DNA from 3 places in the Leminorella richardii genome. Region 1 is predicted to be linked to each of the others. Evidence: riboswitches for the same ligand, from Rfam matches in the RefSeq annotation. Region 1 holds a riboswitch; each other region holds the start of a gene.
The links. Region 1 has a riboswitch for thiamine pyrophosphate ahead of thiM (hydroxyethylthiazole kinase). Riboswitches for the same ligand answer to the same signal wherever they lie in the genome.

Region 1 (6,565 bases):
CGGGCTGGTAAACTATGACGCCAACGGCACCCCGCTCTGGCAGGCAGAAGAGTTTGATATCTGTGACTGCTACGCACTGAATGTAGAAAACGACCGCTCAGTCTGGTTTTACTACTACACCGACTTCGATCTTATTCACCTGGCAGGAGAAGCTACGACCCGCTATCGCGTTCCTATTGAAGGCGCAAGCTGCTTTGCGGTATGCCATCCCTATCTGGTGATGGACAACGGCTATTCCAAACACGGTAAATTTTCTCTGCTGCGCACCAGCGGCCAGCGCATGAAGAAGCTGGACGATCTGGTTTTTACAACCGCAGACGGTAAACGTCTGACTGATGCGTTCTACTGCATGCGTGGTCATCTCGTCGCCGCCTATACGGAGGGAAGTGTCTATGTCACTGAACTTTCGCCCACTCTTCTCGAAGGATAGCCAGTGAGCTACTGACAGACAGTTGGACCGCTGTCCGCCGAACCGTCGCGAGCGCCCTGCTCCCTCACCCGCTCCATTCGCCGATCTCGACGATACTCTCCCGACTCGGGATCGTATTTATAAATGGGGGAAGGTTCGCTGATATCACATCCGCCCTGATAGGTACCGCACCCTGCCAGCAGCAGCGCGGCAGCGTATAAAATCGGCTTCATACAGCATTTCCTTTGAAATTAATTTACAAAGGCAACTATATAATCCTTATATTTCAATTCAACCATTATTATTACATATGACTGATAAACTACATGCATCCGGCACAGCTGGTGCAGCGCCAGTCCGTGCGGTTAACCGCCTGGTAGAAATCTCGGACTAGCGACTCCTCAATAGGGATCTCGTGGTCAACAAAAACGTCCGCTAGCCATTCCAGATTGGCCAAAATCCAGTCATCTTCCTTCAGACCGTCGGCAAACAGCTCGTTGTCGGGATCCATAATGTCGTAAATGCCGTAAGTACCCATATCCTTGTCTCTCAGGGGTTCGGGCAGCGTTAACGGTGTTCCACTATAGGTAATTTGCCACTCTCCGTGGCACAACAGATTGCCGGAACGGCTCCATCGGGCGATAAAGGGGTTTGTATTCATGGCGTCTACTGCGTGTAAAAAGAAAAAATCGCGGGAATCGGTCAGCGCGCGCGGATTATAGCGCCAACGCCATCAGCGATGATTAGGTAAAGCACCCAAAACGCTTTGGAAAACGCACGTTCTGTTCATTTAGCGCTACGCCTCCGTCAATATTTCCGTCATCTTTCACTATCACGTTTTGCTATTAAACGCCTTTCGGAAGGCTTTTTCCCTCCCTCCATTGTGTTATTCTGCCCTTCCGACACGATCATTCGGGCTGCCTTTCTAATGACGCCAAGCGGCCCTGGCACTGGTAAGGAACAACAATGACCCTTCGAATCGCCATCAACGGCTTTGGCCGCATCGGCCGCAGCGTCTTACGGGCGCTTTATGAATCCGGTCGAAACAGAGATATTAGCGTCGTAGCCATCAACGAACTGGCCGATCCAAAAGGAATGGCGCACCTGTTGCAGTACGACTCGACCCACGGTCGCTTTGCTCGCCGCGTCAGACAGGAAGGAAAAATGCTGTGGGTTGACGATGACGCCATTCAGCTGTTTCACCAGCAGGAGATCGCTAACCTGCCGTGGAAATCCCTCAACGTTGACATCGTGTTAGACTGCAGCGGCGTGTTCGGTAGTCGGGCTGACGGCGAAGCCCACATCGCCGCTGGCGCTAAAAAAGTGCTGTTCTCTCATCCGGGAGGAAACGACCTCGATGCCACTATCGTCTACGGTGTAAACCACACTACCCTGCGATCAGAGCACCGCATCGTTTCTAATGCGTCCTGCACCACTAACTGTATTATTCCGGTCATCAAGCTGTTGGACGACGCTTTTGAAATTCGGTCGGGGACGGTTACCACTATTCACGCTGCCATGAACGACCAGCCGGTGATTGACGCCTATCACAAAGACCTGCGCCGCACTCGCGCCGCCGGGCAGTCAATTATCCCAGTAGATACCAAGCTGGCGGCAGGTATTACCCGCATTTTTCCCAAGTTCTGCGATCGCTTTGAAGCCATTTCAGTACGGGTGCCGACCGTCAACGTCACCGCCATAGACCTCAGCGTTACGCTGGAAGTGCCGGTTAACGTCAGCGACGTCAACAACCTGCTGGAGCACGCCGCCAACAGCGCGCTAAGCGGCATCGTTGACTACACCGAGCTGCCGCTGGTGTCCACGGACTTTAATCACGATCCCCACAGCGCCATTGTCGACGGAACCCAGACCCGCGTCAGCGGTCAGCACCTGGTTAAGATGCTGGTCTGGTGCGATAACGAATGGGGCTTTGCCAATCGCATGTTGGACACGACCTGGGCCATGCACAACAGCGATCTGGCGACTTCTCAGCGCGCTCAGGTGGAAGAAAACGTCTCTCAGGCCTAAAGAGCGTACTGACGATACAAATACCGATAATAAAATACCGATAAAAAAAGAAGGGGCGCCTTATGCGCCCCTGACTGCTTATGATCTTTACCACCAGCGGTGAAAGTGGTGCACTGGGCCAATCCCGTGGCCAACTTCCAGCGTATCTGCAGCTTTAAGGGCAGCCTGCAAATAGGCTTTTGCCGCTTCAACCGTCTGAGACCAGCTTTCGTGACGCGGACGCAGCGCCGCCAGCGCTGCCGACAGAGTACAGCCGGTACCGTGGGTATTCTTAGTCACTATACGCTGCGCAGTAAACCGCGTGCTGCCTTCTGCCGTTATCAGCCAGTCAGGGCTTTCCGACTCGCTTAAATGCCCGCCCTTCATCAAAACGGCGCGGCATCCCATTGCCAGCAGCGCTTCCCCCTGAGTCAGCATCTCCTGTTCGCTTGTCGCTACCTTACATTCCAGCAGCGCCGCAGCCTCGGGCAGGTTTGGCGTGATCAGAGAGACAATCGGCAACAGCCGCTGGCGAATCGCCTCCACGGCTTCGGGCGCCAGCAGCGGATCGCCGCTCTTGGCCACCATAACTGTATCCAGCACTACGTGGGGAATAGTGTAGCGCTCTAGAGCATCAGCAACGGTATGCACGATGTCAGACTCTGCCAGCATGCCAATCTTGGCGGAGTCGATTCTCACGTCACTCAATACTGAATCCAGCTGAGCGGAAACAAACGACGGTTCAATGCGATAGACCGACTGCACCCCCATCGTATTCTGCGCCACCAGAGCGGTCATCACGCTCGTGCCATAGGCGCCCAGCGCAGAAAAGGTTTTAAGGTCGGCCTGTATCCCCGCGCCGCCGCTAGGGTCAGTACCAGCAATCGTCAGTGCATTAATTCTCATACCGTCATCTCCTGTAGACGCTTCGGTTCTAACTGATAAAGTAAATCCAAAAATCGCGGCACAAAGCTGCCCGGGCCACCAACTTCAGCCGCCGCCATGCCGCCACACGCGGCCATCACCATGCATGCGGAGGCTACCTGTTCAAGGCGCTCGCCGTCTTTTTGGGCAATAAATGCCGCCACCGCAGCCGACAGCGCACAGCCGGTGCCGACCACTTTCGTCATCAAAGGGGAACCGTAGGGAAGCGCATAAGTGAGACGGCCGTCGGTGACATAGTCAACATCGCCGGTGACGGCCACAACCGCACCGGTTTGCTGCGCCAGAGACAGCGCTGAAGACAGAGCGTCCAAAGACACATCAGCACTGTCTACACCCCGTCCGCTAGTCGTCTTTCCCGCCAGCGCAATAATTTCCGACGCGTTACCGCGAATTGCCGCAGGCCCCTGTTCCAGCAGGGTGCGACAAAATTCAGTGCGATAGCTCAACCCGCCAACGGCAACGGGGTCAAGCACCCAGGGAACGCCAGCCTGATTGGCGGCCACCACGGCCAGCGATATTGCCTTACGCTGCTCGTCATGCAAAGTACCGACGTTCACCAACAGGGCATCGGCTATCGCGCTAAATTCAGCGACTTCCTGCCTGGCAACCACCATCGCAGGAGAGCCGCCCAGCGCCAGCAGCACGTTAGCCGTGAAGCTTTGAACCACTTGGTTGGTCAGACAGTGTATAAGCGGTGTACGTTCTCGAAGGCGCGCAAGCGCATCGGCGGCAATCGCGCCGGAAAGCGGTATGGGATGAGTCTGTGTCATAAAGCTCCCAACCGGCGTGAAGAAGGCTGCCCGTTGGAACGCGGCGACTTCCCTACGCTGGCATAATCCAGATCAGGTAATACGGGTAATATCTCAGCCCGCGCGTTAGCGGGGCACCCCGAGTCATGTTGATTGAGTTTTTTTACTTTTTACAATTTACTTTTTACAAGGTTAGGGGAAGTGATTTGCTGTTGCAAGTCTGTCCTTCCCGTTATCCCCTTGGGTATCTACTCGCTAGGCCACACATCCACTGCGGAAGCGGTCAGCTCAAGGCGTGCATTTTGCCTATTGATGTTACATCGATAAAACAGGTTAATTAATAGAACCTTTTGTCACTACCAGGTTTTTAATATCTTCTTTCGATAACGGTATGTTGAATTCCTGCATGGCTTTTTGGCAAGTATCTGAAAGCAGGATATCGCTAATATGGCTAGCTTCATTCTTTTTATAATTTATGCTTTTATCTAAACATGAAAAAGTGATTCTGGGCGTATTCTTATTAATGAGATATATCCGCACCTCACCGCTATTCGTTCTTTTTATTTCAAATAGCTCTATGCTGTTTTTAACACCTTTTGCATCTTTAACTAGATAGGGAACGTTAGCAATGTAGTTTTTATCCAAATTATCCCCTAATAAATCATCGTCGATGCCTTTACTGTCTTCTAAAGATAGCGTGTTAATTGATACATCTTCTGCGTTATCATAGTCATTCAGCGCAGCGCTTTGGTACTTGGCTGATTGACTTCCCTCTTCCCATTCACATGCAATCCCTACGCTTTTATTCGTCGTTGGAAACGTCTCTGGTTTAGCTATTTTTGATTGGGTCTGTGCGTCAATACACGCTATTTCAGCAAAAGAAAAAGTACTGTTTAGAGCCAAAAATAACAACAACAACGCCTGAGTAACTATTTTCTTCATTTTTATTCCCTATGAAAACGATTTTCCAAAAGCTAATATTTTAAAAAATATAGATATTTTCATATTATTTAAAAATGCACTGTATGGCAATTTATTTTAAATACCTACCACACAATAGTCTTTGACAGCACGAGATAACTCGAGATAAATAGTCACGCCGAGTGCCGCGACTCGCGCTTCTGTTCATATACTGCTCAGTTCGGTAGAAAGGGTTTGTGATAGTCAGCCTGTTGAAGAGCAAACGGCGCCTCCGTCTAAAACCTCATCAAGTCGATAGTCTCTCTCACATACCTCATTTCAACCCTCGCGTTTTTGAGCGGTGAATCAAGCGATGATGACTGGAAAAATTCATACCTGAGGTCGGCCTTCGAGACGGCAGGCCAGCGTGAAAAAACATAATTGATTAAAAAAGGAAGGGTTGCTGCTCTTTTGTACAGAATTGTAAGTCCAACACAATGAATAATATTGCTTGAGCTATACTGAATATACAAGCGAAGAGTCATAAATCATTACGGTTATCACACTTCTGCCATCTTTGTTTCAGGGTGAGGAAAAAATTGATCCTGATCACATAATAGTTTGGCCGGAACGGTATTCTAAAATTGAATCTGACGGCAGTTGACTGACAAAGAGGTAAGTTATATGACAGTAAATATCACCAGCAAACAAATGGATATTACCCCGGCAATTCGCACTCACGTCGAAGACCGTCTTAAAAAGCTGGAGAAATGGCAGGTTCAGTTAATTAATCCACACATCGTTCTCTCTAAAGAACCCAAAGTGTTCGTTGCCGACGCGACGATAACTACGCCGAACGGCCCGCTAGTCGCCAGCGCCAAGCACGAAGATATGTATGCGGCGATCAATGAACTGCTGCTGAAGCTGGAGCGTCAGCTCAACAAAGTGCAGCACAAGGGTGAAGCGCGCCGCGCTGACGGCAGTGTGAAAGAAGCAAATCTGCAACAGCTGCAAGAAGATTGATTTCAGTTTCTGTTTTTTGATATTGCGCGCCCTGCGGGGCGCGTTTTTTATTGGTTCGGCACTATTTTTCTACATCACCGCCGCGAACAGGCGCCACAAAATACCCTCTCTGCGCCCTTTTCTCTTCCACTTAAACAATATCGGTTGACAGAGCGGAAAGCCCGCGGTTAAGTTAGGGGTGATTTTTTACTTCAGGATATGTTTCATATTATGCGTTTAGTGCCGTTTTTCTTCGCTTTCTTTTTTAGCCACCCCTGACAGGGAGGCGTTTCGTCCGTAGCTCCAAGGCGAGCAGAAAGAAAGCGAAGACGAACACGAAAGCCTCCCTAAAGGGGGGCTTTTTTATTGAATGCTTTATACCCGTCATACTTCAAGTTGCCTGTGCGTTGGCTGCGCAAGCGCTGTTCAAAACGCCATCGGCGTTTTGTCATGCAACTCGAATTATTTAGGGTATATACCAAATAACAAAAAAACAGGTGACACAACGTTATGAGCGAAAATCCGCTGCTTGGACTCAGAGAACGCATTACCG
Region 2 (6,565 bases), 1.8 Mb from region 1:
CTGGATCCGCGAGCGGTATCCCTGCGTGGTGGTGACGTTTATCGCCATCTGGCGGAAAAGTACGATATGAGTATCGAACGGGCGAGGGAGATGACTGAGCACACGGCGCGTCAGGCGGCGTTGACGGGGCTTATTTTCCGCTTTGATCGGCTGATCCCGGCAAATACCTTTGACGCTCACCGACTGCAGCACTTTGCTGCCGAGAGGGGTAAGGCTGACGCGATAGGTGATGCCCTGATGAGCGCATTTTTCAGCGAAGGCGAAACATTTCAGAAAGAGACACGCTGATCGCGCTGGGGGAGCAGGTCGGCCTCAGCGGGCTGAAGTGGGGGAACTGCTGTCCGGCAATCGCTATGGTGACGGGGTGCGAGCGGATGAGGCTCTTGCCCGGCAGATGAAGGTTACGTCGGTGCCATTCTTTATCTTTGACAACAAGTACGCGGTTTCGGGCGCGCAGCCTGTGGACGTGTTTAGCGACGTGCTGATGAAAGTTGAGCAGGAAGCGCAGCGGCTGTCGCGGCTTCGCGATGATAGTTAGGCTGCGGGACACAGCCTAGTATAAGACATGGGATAGGCAGGAGCTAAATCGGCTCCCTGAACGTTAACCCTCAGGAAATACCCAGCAGAGCCGCTGCCGCAGCATTACCCGTTACTAACCCCTGTGTTGAGCCGTCGTAAACAATTTCTCCTTGTTAACTAGCAGCGTTCTGGCGGCGATGCGCTTCGCGTCGTCCAGATTGTGGGAAACCATCAGCAGCGTCAGCTTTTGTTCATCACAGACCTCTTCCAGCAGCGACAGCATGTCAGCACGCAGCGCAGGATCCAGCGCGGAGAAGGGCTCGTCCAGCAGCAGGATAGGCCTGTTGCGCACCAGGCAACGCGCCAGAGCAACCCGCTGTCGCTGGCCGCCGGAGAGCTGAGAGGGCAGACGATCAAGATAGTCTGCTAGACCAACTCTCTGGGCAATATCCAGCCTTTTTTGCCGCTGTTCAGGCGTCAGGCGAAGGCCGGGATCCAGCCCAAGGCCAATGTTTTGTTCAACGGTAAGGTGAGCAAACAGGTTGTTTTCCTGAAACAGAATGGACACCGGCCTTTCTGAAGGCGGCGTGCTGAGATGATCTTGGCCGTTAAGCCATAGCTCCCCGCTTTGGGCAAAGATAAATCCGGCAATAAGATGCAGCAGCGTGCTTTTACCCGCGCCGCTGGGGCCAAGAATAGCGATGCGTTCCCCCGCCTTTGCCTGAAGGTTAAAGCGTAGGGTGAGAGGCGGGTAGGGGTAGCACAGTTCATTAAGTGCGATCATAGCGTCCGGGTAATCGTTCAATCAGGGTAAACAGAGTAAGGCTTACCAGCAGTAGTAAGAGTGAGGTAACGGCCGCGGAGGCGCTGCGGTAGTTGCCCAACTGCTGATAAAGGTAATAGGGTAGTGTGCGAAACTCGTCATTGCCAAACAGCGCGATAACGCCAAAGTCGCCGATAGACAGTACGCAGGCGAAGGCCAGCGCCTGTGCCATTGGTCGTCTAAGGGCGCGAAGCTCAATCCACTTTAGGCGATGATAGCCAGTCATTCCCAAAGACTGGCTCAGGGGCGTGTAGCGCTCAGCCAGATCCCTCATGGGGTTTTCCAAGACTTTTAGTGCGTAGGGAACTGCCATCAGAGCATTGGTAAAAACCACCAGCGCATCCGCAGGCACAGGAAGAGTAACACCTGCACCGACGGCGTGATTCAGCAGCAGGAAAAAGCCCGTCGCCAGAACGATAGCGGGCATCGCCAATATTACCGTGCCGCAGGCTTCAAGTCGGCCTCCCCACGGGCTGTGGCGCAGCTTGAGCTCCCGGCTGCTCCACAATAGCATGATGGTCAGCGTCAGACACAGCAGCCCAGAGGCAGCGGCAATGCGCACTGAGGTCAATGTCGCCTGCCAGAGAGCAGGCTGACTTAAAACACTGGGCGCTGCGTTGTTGAGGCCGTCGATAACGACTGACAGCAGCGGAGGAATCAGAAACAGAACTGTTGCGATAATCAAGAGGCTGTCGGCGATCCGGCGCGGCAGCGAGTCGTTAGGATCCCGCCAACGCTGTGCATAAGTCGCACCAACAGGAGAGACTGCGTTAAGCCGTTGGCTGACAGAAATAACCAGCAGGCAGCAGAACAGCTGGATCAAACCCAGCAGCGCGGCGCGCTGAAGGTCAAAGTCGTAATAGAGCGCCTGATAGATAGCTAGCTCAATAGTTGTCGCCTTAGGGCCTCCACCGAGGGTCAGTACGGTAGCGAAGCTGGCAAAGCACAGCATAAAAATTAGCGCGCCGGTAGGTAGGATCTGGCGCCTTAGAGCAGGCCATTCAATAAAGCGAAAGCGCTGCCAGTGGTTCATTCCCAACTGAGCTGCCAGCATGCGCTGCTCGACGGCAATGCCTTCCAGCGACTGTAGCAGAAGCCGGGTTGCCAGAGGCATATTAAAGAATGCATGAGCCAGCAGAATTCCCGTCAGGCCGTAGATGGAGAACGTTGGCGTAAAGCCCATCAGGCGTAAAAGCTGAGAGAGCCAACCCTGCTGACCGTAAACGCTCAATAGCCCGAATACCGCCACCAGCACTGGCAGCACCAGCGTCATAGCGCACAGGCGAAGCAGCAGGGCTTTCCCACAAACTCCCGGCGAAACAGCGCTCCGGCAATAAAAATGGCGGGAAAAATGGCAATAACGGCGGACAGCAGCGCCTGCCAGAACGTAAATCGCACCACGTGCCACAGATAGTCGTCCCTTAGCAGTGAACTCAGATTGTCTGCCGGTGCGTATAGCCACAGGGAGACAAACGCGGTGAGCGCTACGGTGACAATCAGGCTGCCGGACAGCAGCCCCGGCCACAGCCAGGGCGCTATCAGCGGCTGACGGCGCTTTGCCACGTTCGGATCCACGAGGCTCGGTTAGCGTCAACCTCTTCTGCGCTAAACTGCAGCGCGCTGGCGGGCTTGGTCAGCTGGTTGAATGCCTCTGGTAGTGGGATATCTGTTGCAGGATACATCCAGTTTTTCGTCGGTATAGCGTTCTGGAAAGCAGGCGTCATGATAAACGCCATAAACTGGCTTGCCAGTTCTGGCTGTTTGCTGGACTTGAGCCGTCCCGCAACTTCTACCTGTAAATAGTGCCCTTCTTCAAACGGTGCGGCGACGTAGCGGTCGGTTTTTTCTTCAACGATGTGGTAGGCCGGGGAGGTGGTATAGCTGAGCACCAGATCGGCTTCGCCTTTTAAAAACAGCTTATAGGCCTCACTCCATCCCTTAGTCACTGTGACGGTTTTCTTCGCCAGCTTTTGCCACGCCTGTGACGTCTCGTCACCGTACAGTTTCTGCATCCACAGCATTAGGCCCTGACCTGGGGTGCTGGTTCGCGGATCCTGATAGACCACGCGCCATTTTTGCGGATCGTCCAGCAGCGCTTTCATGCTGCTGGGCGGCGTCGTCAGGGTTTCTTTATTGTAGACAAAGGCGAAATAGCCGTAGTCATAGGGAATAAAGGTATCGTCTTGCCAGCCGCCGGGAACGGTCAGATTTTTCAATCCGTCATTGAGGGCGTGAGGGGCAAACAGGCCGGTTTTTCTCGCGGCGGCGATCAGATTGTTGTCTAGGCCAAGCACAACGTCAGCGCGGCTGTTGCTGCCTTCCATTCTCAGGCGATTTAGCAGGGAGACGCCGTCAGATAGGGGAACCAGATTCAAGGTGCATCCGCACTCGCTTTCGAAGGCTTGCTTAACGCTAGGGCCAGGGCCCCATTCAGAGGCGAAAGAGTCATAGGTATAGACTGTTAGCGTAGGCTTGTCGTCAGCCGCCAGAGCGGGCGTAGAAGCCAGCAGCAGCGCTGCAATAGTCAGTCTTTTTAACACGTTGCTCTCCTGTTTATTCAATCAGCTTGTTAAGTCAGCGATAAAGCCAGTGCGAAAGGTCAAAGGCGGAGAGTAAAGGGTGTTGAGACAGCGGCGCGTTCAGCGGCAGACAAAAGTCGAACGCGTTCTCAAATCCCTCCGCCGGCACTAACCGGATCAGGTTCTACGGGTAAGGTTCAGGCAGTTGAACGCATTCTCAGCTTAGTCTGTGTTCTGCCATCGGATATAGCGGCAGAACACAGCCTGATATAAGCACCCCGTTGAGGTATCAGCATTGTAGTGGCTCTTGCCGCGCGGAGAAAGCGCGATTTACGCCCAGCGCGCAGCAAGGGGGAATTACCCCATAAGTTTATGCCAGTAAAGGGATATGGGCACGATAAGAATTAGCGCAGGCAGGAAGTTCACCACGGCAAACGACTTGATTTGCGCGATGCGAAGCCCAACGGCGATCATCAGGATCCCCCCACAGGCGGAAAAGTCTCCCAGCGTTATCTCATTCATAAAGGGCATGATAAGGCGGGTTGAATAAAACAGCGTAGCCTGAATCGCCAGTTGGGGAAGGGCTATGGTCATCACCCCGACGCCCAGTGAAGTGGCGAAAATAGCGGCGGTAAACACGTCCAGTAGCGACTTGACCAGCAAAAGCTGATAGTCGCCGGTCATGCCCTCTGTGAGTGAGCCTACTACGCCAGTGCCGCTGGCGCAGAACAGTACGATCAGCGCGCTAAAGTTCTGGCTGTACACCTCTTGCGTCATACCGTGATGCCGCTGGGGGACAACGCGAGACAGTGCGCGTTGAACACAAGTGCCAAACCGCTGAACGCCTTTCTCCATATAGCAAAGTTCACCAATGGCGACCCCAAGGATCAGCGCCAGTGCGACGGCGGGCAGCTGCTGCACCTTGATGGTCATTATGATGCCCATGGCGATAGAGGTCATGGCAAACGCGGCGGGAAGGCCTTCTCTCAATCTCTGTGGGATGAAGGGCGCCAAAACGAGGCCGAGGGCGCCGCCAAAAAAGATGGCGGCACCGTTGAGATATGGACCTATCATGCACTTTTCCTAAAGTTAATAAACTAAACGCCAAGCGCTGGAGCGGCGCGTTATAAGTGAAACGCCGCGGGTCAGTGTACGGTTTTTTCGTCGCTGAAGAGTAGGCGTTTGCTGCGCAGGCAGATCGGATAACCTTAGAGGAACCGAGAATAGCGCGCTTGGGTAGTAAAGAAGTTATTCAATTTTGTCGAAATGTCGCGAAACAGTAAATAGCACAGCGTGAGATAAATGAGTATTTTTCTCACGCTGTCTCGCTTTTAAATGTTTGGTCAGGCGTTAGGCTTCTTTTAGCAGGTGTAGAATCTTTGCCAGTGAGGAGGGAGATACGTCGGAATGATTAAACCGAAGGTCGGGGCGCAGGCACTCTTGTTCCTCTTTGAGTGTATCAATACCGGAGAAAGCCTGAGGTGGCGGAAGCAAGAATGCGCCTAGGAGCAGCGCGCTAAACACTAGAGTTAGCAGACTGACATAGTACCGATTTTTCCGGGAGGCCGCTTTTTGGATGGTTTCAGGAGCAACCCAGTCTGTCTGGAGCAAACTGATGTTATGGAGATAGTCGCTTTCTGGCTGATTGACCGTTTCCTCTGGTTTGTTAGACAGTTCTACGCTGTCGAGTTGAGGTGATGCCACTACTGTGATGTCACCATCGACAGCAGGCTCTGAGCTTTCGGTTTCTGGCGTCAGGGCTATGCAGTAGGCTTTATCGAGAAGGTAACCTTTCCTCGGAACGGTTTTTATCACCTTCTGATTCTTTCCGCAGTCCTCTAGTGCAGCACGCAGCGCGTGGATAGCGTTAGGGAGACTGTTTTGGCCGATGACGCGCTTTTCCCAAACCAGCGCATTCAGGCGGTCTCTGGAAAATATCGTGTCAGGGCTTTCGCTCAAAATCATCAGGAGCCTGAATTGGAACTCACCGAGGCGTTTGATCTCTCGGGTCTTTTGGTGGATCAGGGAATCGGTCGTGCTATCGAGTAGCCAACCGTTAATCGCGTAATGTACCTGTGTGCTATCAGTATTCATTAAAAGTTTGCCTTGTAAACGGCACTTTGAGCAATAGGTAACAGATGGGGCCGATCGGTGCAAAACGGGAACGGTTCCCGGCGCTTTCTTCCTGAAGACGCGATCGGACGGCCGCACAAGAGAATAAAAGTACGGCATCGCTATCGGTCAAAATGTGGTTTTAAAACTATTCAGTGTATTTAAGACTTAACTATCTTTGCGCTATATATTAGCAGTGAACATATTAATACGTTAATGAAGGGAAATAATCAATAATCCGAATAGAGTAATATGTAATTATTTTGTTTTTATCTGTATGTTTTTTAATGAAATAATATTTGTATGATATTTGAGTAAGAATGTGTTTCATCGTGAAAATTTTTATTAATTTATTGATTTGTATTCTAATTATAAATTAATAATCTTTGTTTCTATTTTGTTTAAATTATGTGTGTTTTGTTATTTAAATTAATGAAAAGAGTGTGGGGGATAATATATTAATGTAGGTCGGTCTGATGAGATTATTATGAAATCAGGCTGCTGACAAACCATACTAAATTAGCTTCAGCGGATATTCCGGCCGAAAATACGGCCTATTTATATCGCTATTGTGCTCGGCCGGAAGAGCGCC
Region 3 (6,565 bases), 580 kb from region 1:
ATCCACCAGCGGTACCGCAGCACCATCCTGCAGGCCAGACTCATCGTATTTCCCACACAGCCGGCTTTTAGCAACGCCTATTGTCGGCACGTCTATCAGCAGGCCAAAGTGGCTAGCTACACCGAGACGACGAGGGTGGGCAATACCCTGACCGTCGACCAACACCAGTTGAGGAACAGTGGTTAACTGTGACCAAGCGGCCATCAGCGCTGGATATTCACGAAAGGAAAGCAGGCCGGGAATATAGGGAAGCGAAGTGGGCACTCTAGCGACGCGATACTCCACCAGCTCCAAAGAGGGATAACTGAGGACGGCGATTGCCGCCCTCGTTATCTTACCGTCTTGCTCGAAGCCCACATCGGCTCCGGCAATCCATTTAGGTTCGTCAAAACCCTGATTGTCCTGTTTGATCACCGCTTTGGCTTTTTCTATCTGCTCAGCCCTCAGCGCCGCAGTATCAATCATGGTATGGCCGAGACAAACGATGCACCGCATCAACAAAGGTTTTCGGATGTTCAGGCGGCACGTCTTGATGTATGCCGTGCCCCAGATTGAACACATGTCCGGTACCCTGACCAAACCCGGCCAGAATGTCCGATACTTCTTTCTCAATACGCGCAGGCGAAGCATACAGCATGGAAGGATCCATATTCCCCTGCAAAGCCACACGGGAACCAACCCGGCGGCGCGCGTCGGCGATATCCGTCGTCCAGTCCAGCCCCAGAGCATCACATCCGGTATCCGCCATCGCCTCCAGCCACTGACCGCCGCCCTTGGTAAACAAAGTTACTGGTACACGTCTGCCTTCGTTTTCCCGAATCAGGCCGTCAACGATTTTATGCATATAGGCCAGAGAGAATTCGCGATAGTCGCGCCCTGTCAGTACCCCGCCCCAGGTATCGAAAATCATGACTGACTGAGCGCCGGCGCGGATCTGGGCGTTCAGATACAGGATCACGCTGTCGGCCAGCTTGTCCAACAGCAAGTGCAGGGTTTCCGGCTCGGCATACATCATCTTCTTAATCTTAGTGAATGCCTTGCTGCTGCCCCCTTCTACCATATAGGTTGCCAGCGTCCATGGGCTACCGGAAAAACCGATAAGGGGGACTTCGCCTTTCAAATTGCGGCGAATAGTGCGTACGGCATTCATCACATACCCCAGTTCCTGCTCAGGGTCAGGAACCGGCAGTTTTTCTACGTCCGCGCGGCAGGTTACCGGGCGCTCGAAGCGCGGGCCTTCCCCCGTCTCAAAGTAGAGCCCTATACCCATCGCATCCGGCACGGTAAGAATATCGGAGAACAGGATCGCGGCATCCAGCTCATAGCGACGCAGAGGCTGTAGGGTTACTTCACAGGCCAACTCGGCGTTTTTACAGAGAGCCATAAAATCCCCAGCCTCAGCGCGAGTTGCCTTATATTCTGGTAAATAGCGACCAGCCTGTCGCATCATCCAGACAGGCGTTACGTCAACGGGCTGGCGCAACAGAGCGCGCAGATAGCGATCGTTTTTTAATTCATTCATTATTTTTATCCTCGATAATTGCGCGCATTGTAACATGCAGGTATTGCTTCCTATAGCGAGCGACGCCTCGGCTACCCCTGCTCTCTTTCCGCTCGACACAAAGCCACTGTATCTTCAATCAACCGTCGGGCTACCGTTCCCGGAGGGGGCAGCATGGGGAGCCTGTCGAAGTCAAACCAGTTGGCATCAAGCAACTCAGACTTATCAATCTTTAACTCACCGCTATCGTAATCGGCTAAATAGGCCACCATCAGCGAGTGAGGGAACGGCCAGGGCTGCGAAGAAATATAGCGCAGGTTCTTGATAGACAAATTACTCTCTTCATGAACTTCGCGGGCAACGGCCTGCTCCAGCGTCTCGCCCACTTCGACAAACCCGGCCAGCGCGGTATAAATGCCGCCCCGATGCCGATTGTGCTGAGCCAGCAATATTTTGTCTTCTTTACGGATAGCGACAATAACGCAGGGCGCGATTTGTGGATAGTAACGCTGATGGCAGTTCGGACACAGGCATGCCCATTCCCTATCGCTAATCGTCATCCCGTGGCCGCAGTAGCCACAGAAGCGGTGAGCGCGATAGAAATCCTCCAGCTGCACAGCACGCCCAGCCAGTTGGAAGAGGCCGCGGTCCTCATTCAGCAGTTGCCTTACCGACGCCATATCCCGAGCTCGCGACTGACGAATCAGCCAAACTGGATGGCTTTGCCACTCTCCAATACGGTACGCTCTCTCACCCTGAAGTTGAAAATCCTGCGCTAAACCGAAGGGTAATTCTCCCTTGGGAAGCCACAATTTACCGGCATAGCTTAATAGCCACCAGCCAGACTCATCACCGCGTAACTGTTGTTCCATGACTATCTTGCTAAACCTCTTATTTACTGGCAATCTAACAGTGGTTTTTACATTATCTTAACTTTTTCAACCTACTGAATGACTCTGGACACCCTATGCTAAACCGACTTGAAACTCTTACTGAGCGCGTGGGCGGTAACCATAAACTGATCGATCAATGGTTAGAGTCGCGCAAAAGCCTGCTCGTGACCTATTACCGGCTGGTTGGTATTAAACCAAACAAAGAGAAAAATATCCCTCTCGATGAAAAGGCGCTGATCGATTTCGGTCATCATCTGGTGGACTACCTGTCCGCCTGCCATTTTCATATTTACGACAGAGTCATTATTCAAGAAGAGGGAGCTGCAAGCCCCAATCTCGCCGTTGGCCAAAGAGTTTATCCGTTACTGGAAGAAAATACTCAAAAAATCATGGCGTTTTATGACAGTTATGTTGAAAAAGGCATTAACGACGACACCATATTACAGCTGGATAAAGATCTTTCAACGGTCGGTGAGCTGCTGGCGAATCGGTTTATGATAGAAGACAAACTGATCGTCGAAGCCATCAAAAACTGGGAAAGCCATCACAGCTCTACCGAACAGTCATAATGGAAAGCGTGTAAAAAACCCTTTGCCGTTTTTATCGTCTTACCTATACTGTGCTATATCGCCCCTAGGGCGGTAAATCTTGTCGGAGTGCCCAGCGCCCTTATACGGCGCGGGCTGAGACCGTTAATTCGGGATCCGCGGAACCTGATCGGGCTAATACCCGCGAAGGGAACAAGAGTAATTCAATTCGGGTAGGCAAGGCCACAGTGTAGATTTTCCCTATCCATTACTCCCTCTCCGAACTCCAGACAAGCAACCCCCACGTTCTATTTTGGAGTTTGCTATGTCTAACAGAAGAACCCAGCGCGCTCAGGCGCAGCAGTTTATTGATCGACTACAGGGGCACGCGTTCCCCAATTCCCACAGAGTGTACGTTCAAGGTTCTCGCGACGATCTTCGCGTTCCGCTGCGGGAAATTCGCCTTAGCCCGACGCTCATCGGCGGTACACAAAACGCTCCACAGTATGAAGATAATGAACCGGTTCCCGTCTACGATACCTCAGGGCCTTACGGCGATCCGTCATCTGATATTGACGTCCGCCAGGGTCTTTCTCCTCTGCGCCAGCGCTGGATTGAAGAACGCAATGATACCGCTCCGCTCACACAGGCTTCCTCACACTTTACTCAACAGCGCCTTGCCGACGAGGGGCTAGACCATCTGCGCTACACGCACCTGCCGCCGCCAAGGCGCGCCAAAGAGGGCCGATGCGTGACTCAGCTTCACTATGCAAGAGCGGGCATCATCACGCCAGAAATGGAGTTTATCGCTCTGAGAGAAAATGTCGGCCGAGAGCGCCTGCGTACAGAAGTGCTTACTCGCCAACATCCAGGGCAGTCTTACGGCGCCAGTCTGCCGGAAAACATTACGCCGGAATTTGTCCGTGGGGAAGTGGCCGCAGGGCGCGCGATTATTCCCGCCAATATTAACCATCCCGAAGCAGAGCCGATGATTATCGGTCGCAACTTTCTGGTAAAAGTAAACGCCAACATTGGTAACTCATCGCTGACGTCTTCTATCGAGGAAGAGGTCGAAAAGCTGGTTTGGGCGACGAGGTGGGGTGCAGATACCGTTATGGATCTCTCCACCGGACGCTATATTCATGAAACCCGAGAGTGGATTATCCGTAATAGCCCCGTGCCGATTGGTACAGTACCTATTTATCAGGCTCTGGAGAAGGTTAACGGCGTTGCTGAAAACCTGAACTGGGAAGTATTCAGAGACACGCTGATTGAACAGGCAGAACAGGGTGTCGACTACTTTACTATCCACGCGGGTCTACTGCTGCGCTTTATCCCACTCACGGCCAATCGCCTAACGGGTATAGTGTCCCGCGGCGGCGCAATTATGGCCAAGTGGTGCCTCTCCCACCATAGAGAAAACTTCCTGTATGAGCGCTTCCGAGATATTTGCGAAATCTGTAGCCGTTACGACGTCGCACTCTCTTTAGGCGACGGCCTGAGGCCTGGCTCCGTACAGGATGCCAACGATGAAGCCCAGTTTGCCGAGCTTCACACTCTGGGTGAACTGACGAAAATCGCCTGGCAATACGACGTTCAGGTCATGATTGAAGGCCCCGGCCACGTTCCAATGCAGATGATCCATCGCAACATGACAGAGCAGCTGGAGCACTGCCATGAAGCCCCCTTCTATACCCTTGGCCCGTTGACCACCGACATTGCGCCCGGCTATGACCACTTTACTTCCGGCATTGGCGCCGCGCTTATCGGCTGGTTTGGCTGTGCCATGCTGTGCTACGTCACGCCAAAGGAGCATCTGGGGCTACCAAACAAAGAAGACGTTAAACAGGGGCTGATTGCCTACCGCATCGCCGCCCACGCCGCCGATCTGGCCAAAGGGCATCCCGGCGCTCAAATTCGCGATAATGCTATGTCGAAAGCGCGCTTTGAGTTCCGCTGGGAAGATCAGTTCAACCTTGCGCTGGATCCGGAAACGGCGCGCGCCTATCACGACGAAACGCTGCCGCAGGCATCCGGCAAAATCGCCCACTTCTGCTCAATGTGCGGCCCCAAGTTTTGTTCAATGAAAATATCGCAAGAAGTCCGCGACTTCGCGAAAGAGCAAACCGCCTCCGGCGGCATGAGCGAAATGGCTCAACGTTTTCGCGATCGAGGGAACGAACTCTATCATCCTGCCGCACATGCTGCCGTTCCGCTCGCGGCCACTGAGGAAAACAGCCATGACTAATCCACTGTTAACAAACTTAGCGCCCCTGCCAACCGCACCTTTCCCTCCAACAGAAAAGCGACTTGGCCTCTATCCCGTCGTCGATACGCTGGATTGGATAGAAAAACTGCTAGGAGCTGGGGTAACCACTATTCAACTCAGAATCAAAGACTGTCAGGAAAATGAAGTCGAAGAGATCGTTCAGCGAGCAATTGAGTTAGGGAAACAGTTTAACGCCCGGCTTTTCATTAACGACTACTGGCGACTGGCTGTTAAGCACGGAGCCTATGGGGTTCATCTCGGTCAGGAAGACCTGCTGACAGCAGACCTAAAGGCCATTCATCAGGCTGGGCTGCGCTTGGGTGTATCAACCCATGATGACGAAGAGCTGGCTAGAGCCGTCGCCGTTCGCCCATCATACATCGCCCTTGGCCATATATTTCCAACGCAAACCAAAGAGATGCCGTCAGCTCCTCAGGGGTTAGTTGAACTCAAAGCGGCACGTGGCATCAATTCCCGACTACCCAACGGTTGCCATTGGCGGAATCAGCATCGATAAAGCCAGAGACGTTTTAGACTGTGGGGTCGGCAGCATTGCCGTCGTTAGCGCAATTACTCAGGCTCCAGACTGGCGTCAGGCAACAAAGACGCTGCTGTCGATAGTCGAAAACACCGAGCCATTATCATGCTGAGTGATGACGATTTTTTACGCTACAGCCGCCAGCTGCTGCTGGAAGAAATCGGCGAAGAGGGCCAGCGCCGCCTGAAGCATTCAACAGCGCTGATCGTCGGATTAGGAGGGCTAGGCTCCCCGGTTTCGCTGTATCTTGCCGCCGCCGGGGTAGGAACGCTCATTCTGGCGGACGACGATAGCCTTCATCAGACAAACCTTCAACGGCAGATCCTGTTTGATACTGGCGATGTTAAAAAGCCTAAGGCGAAACTGGCCGTTAAACGACTCAAAGGTCTTAATCCATCGATTAACTACCGTATAGAGGCACAGCGGATCGTACCGGAAACGCTGCCAGAGCTGCTTAACGGTGTGGACTTAGTCATTGACTGCTGCGACAACATGGCAACACGCCACGCGGTTAACGCCGCCTGTGTGAATCGTTCACTACCGCTGATTAGCGGCAGCGCTGTCGGCTTTAGTGGCCAACTGTTAGTTCTGACGCCACCTTTCACCGAAGGGTGTTATGCCTGTCTCTACCCTGATAGGGAAGAACCTCATCGCAACTGCAGAACAGCGGGAGTTCTTGGCCCCATGGTCGGCGCTATCGGCTCGCTACAGGCGCTGGAGGCTGTAAAAATGCTTGCCGGTTTACCCTCTGCGCTAAGCGGCCATCTGCGGCTTTTTAACGGTAAACAGCACGCGTGGACCAGCCTTCGGCTCAGACGAGATCCACAGTGCTCCATC

Region 2: linked by a shared signal. The riboswitch ahead of thiB (thiamine ABC transporter substrate binding subunit) and the one ahead of thiM (hydroxyethylthiazole kinase) in region 1 are both predicted to bind thiamine pyrophosphate.
Region 3: linked by a shared signal. The riboswitch ahead of thiC (phosphomethylpyrimidine synthase ThiC) and the one ahead of thiM (hydroxyethylthiazole kinase) in region 1 are both predicted to bind thiamine pyrophosphate.

What each region holds. Positions count from the first base shown of each region.
Region 1 is NZ_LS483470.1:991,092-997,656, reverse strand. It holds gene DQM29_RS04675 (hypothetical protein) at 1-430, shown strand, start outside; gene DQM29_RS04670 (hypothetical protein) at 439-642, opposite strand; gene DQM29_RS04665 (hypothetical protein) at 732-1,070, opposite strand; gene epd (erythrose-4-phosphate dehydrogenase) at 1,376-2,437, shown strand; gene thiD (bifunctional hydroxymethylpyrimidine kinase/phosphomethylpyrimidine kinase) at 2,525-3,322, opposite strand; gene thiM (hydroxyethylthiazole kinase) at 3,319-4,131, opposite strand; TPP riboswitch at 4,164-4,262, opposite strand; gene DQM29_RS04645 (hypothetical protein) at 4,444-5,052, opposite strand; gene raiA (ribosome-associated translation inhibitor RaiA) at 5,695-6,033, shown strand; Phe leader region at 6,243-6,380, shown strand; gene pheA (bifunctional chorismate mutase/prephenate dehydratase) at 6,523-6,565, shown strand, end outside.
Region 2 is NZ_LS483470.1:2,775,237-2,781,801, reverse strand. It holds gene DQM29_RS18590 (DsbA family oxidoreductase) at 1-288, shown strand, start outside; gene DQM29_RS18585 (DsbA family oxidoreductase) at 326-538, shown strand; partial or broken gene thiQ (thiamine ABC transporter ATP-binding protein ThiQ) at 609-1,303, opposite strand; partial or broken gene thiP (thiamine/thiamine pyrophosphate ABC transporter permease ThiP) at 1,290-2,905, opposite strand; gene thiB (thiamine ABC transporter substrate binding subunit) at 2,881-3,882, opposite strand; TPP riboswitch at 3,998-4,152, opposite strand; gene DQM29_RS12795 (DUF554 domain-containing protein) at 4,219-4,935, opposite strand; gene DQM29_RS12790 (winged helix-turn-helix domain-containing protein) at 5,212-5,955, opposite strand.
Region 3 is NZ_LS483470.1:411,958-418,522, reverse strand. It holds gene nfi (deoxyribonuclease V) at 1-465, opposite strand, end outside; gene hemE (uroporphyrinogen decarboxylase) at 458-1,522, opposite strand; gene nudC (NAD(+) diphosphatase) at 1,594-2,373, opposite strand; gene rsd (sigma D regulator) at 2,469-2,963, shown strand; TPP riboswitch at 3,037-3,151, shown strand; gene thiC (phosphomethylpyrimidine synthase ThiC) at 3,247-5,169, shown strand; partial or broken gene thiE (thiamine phosphate synthase) at 5,162-5,840, shown strand; gene DQM29_RS02035 (HesA/MoeB/ThiF family protein) at 5,834-6,565, shown strand, end outside.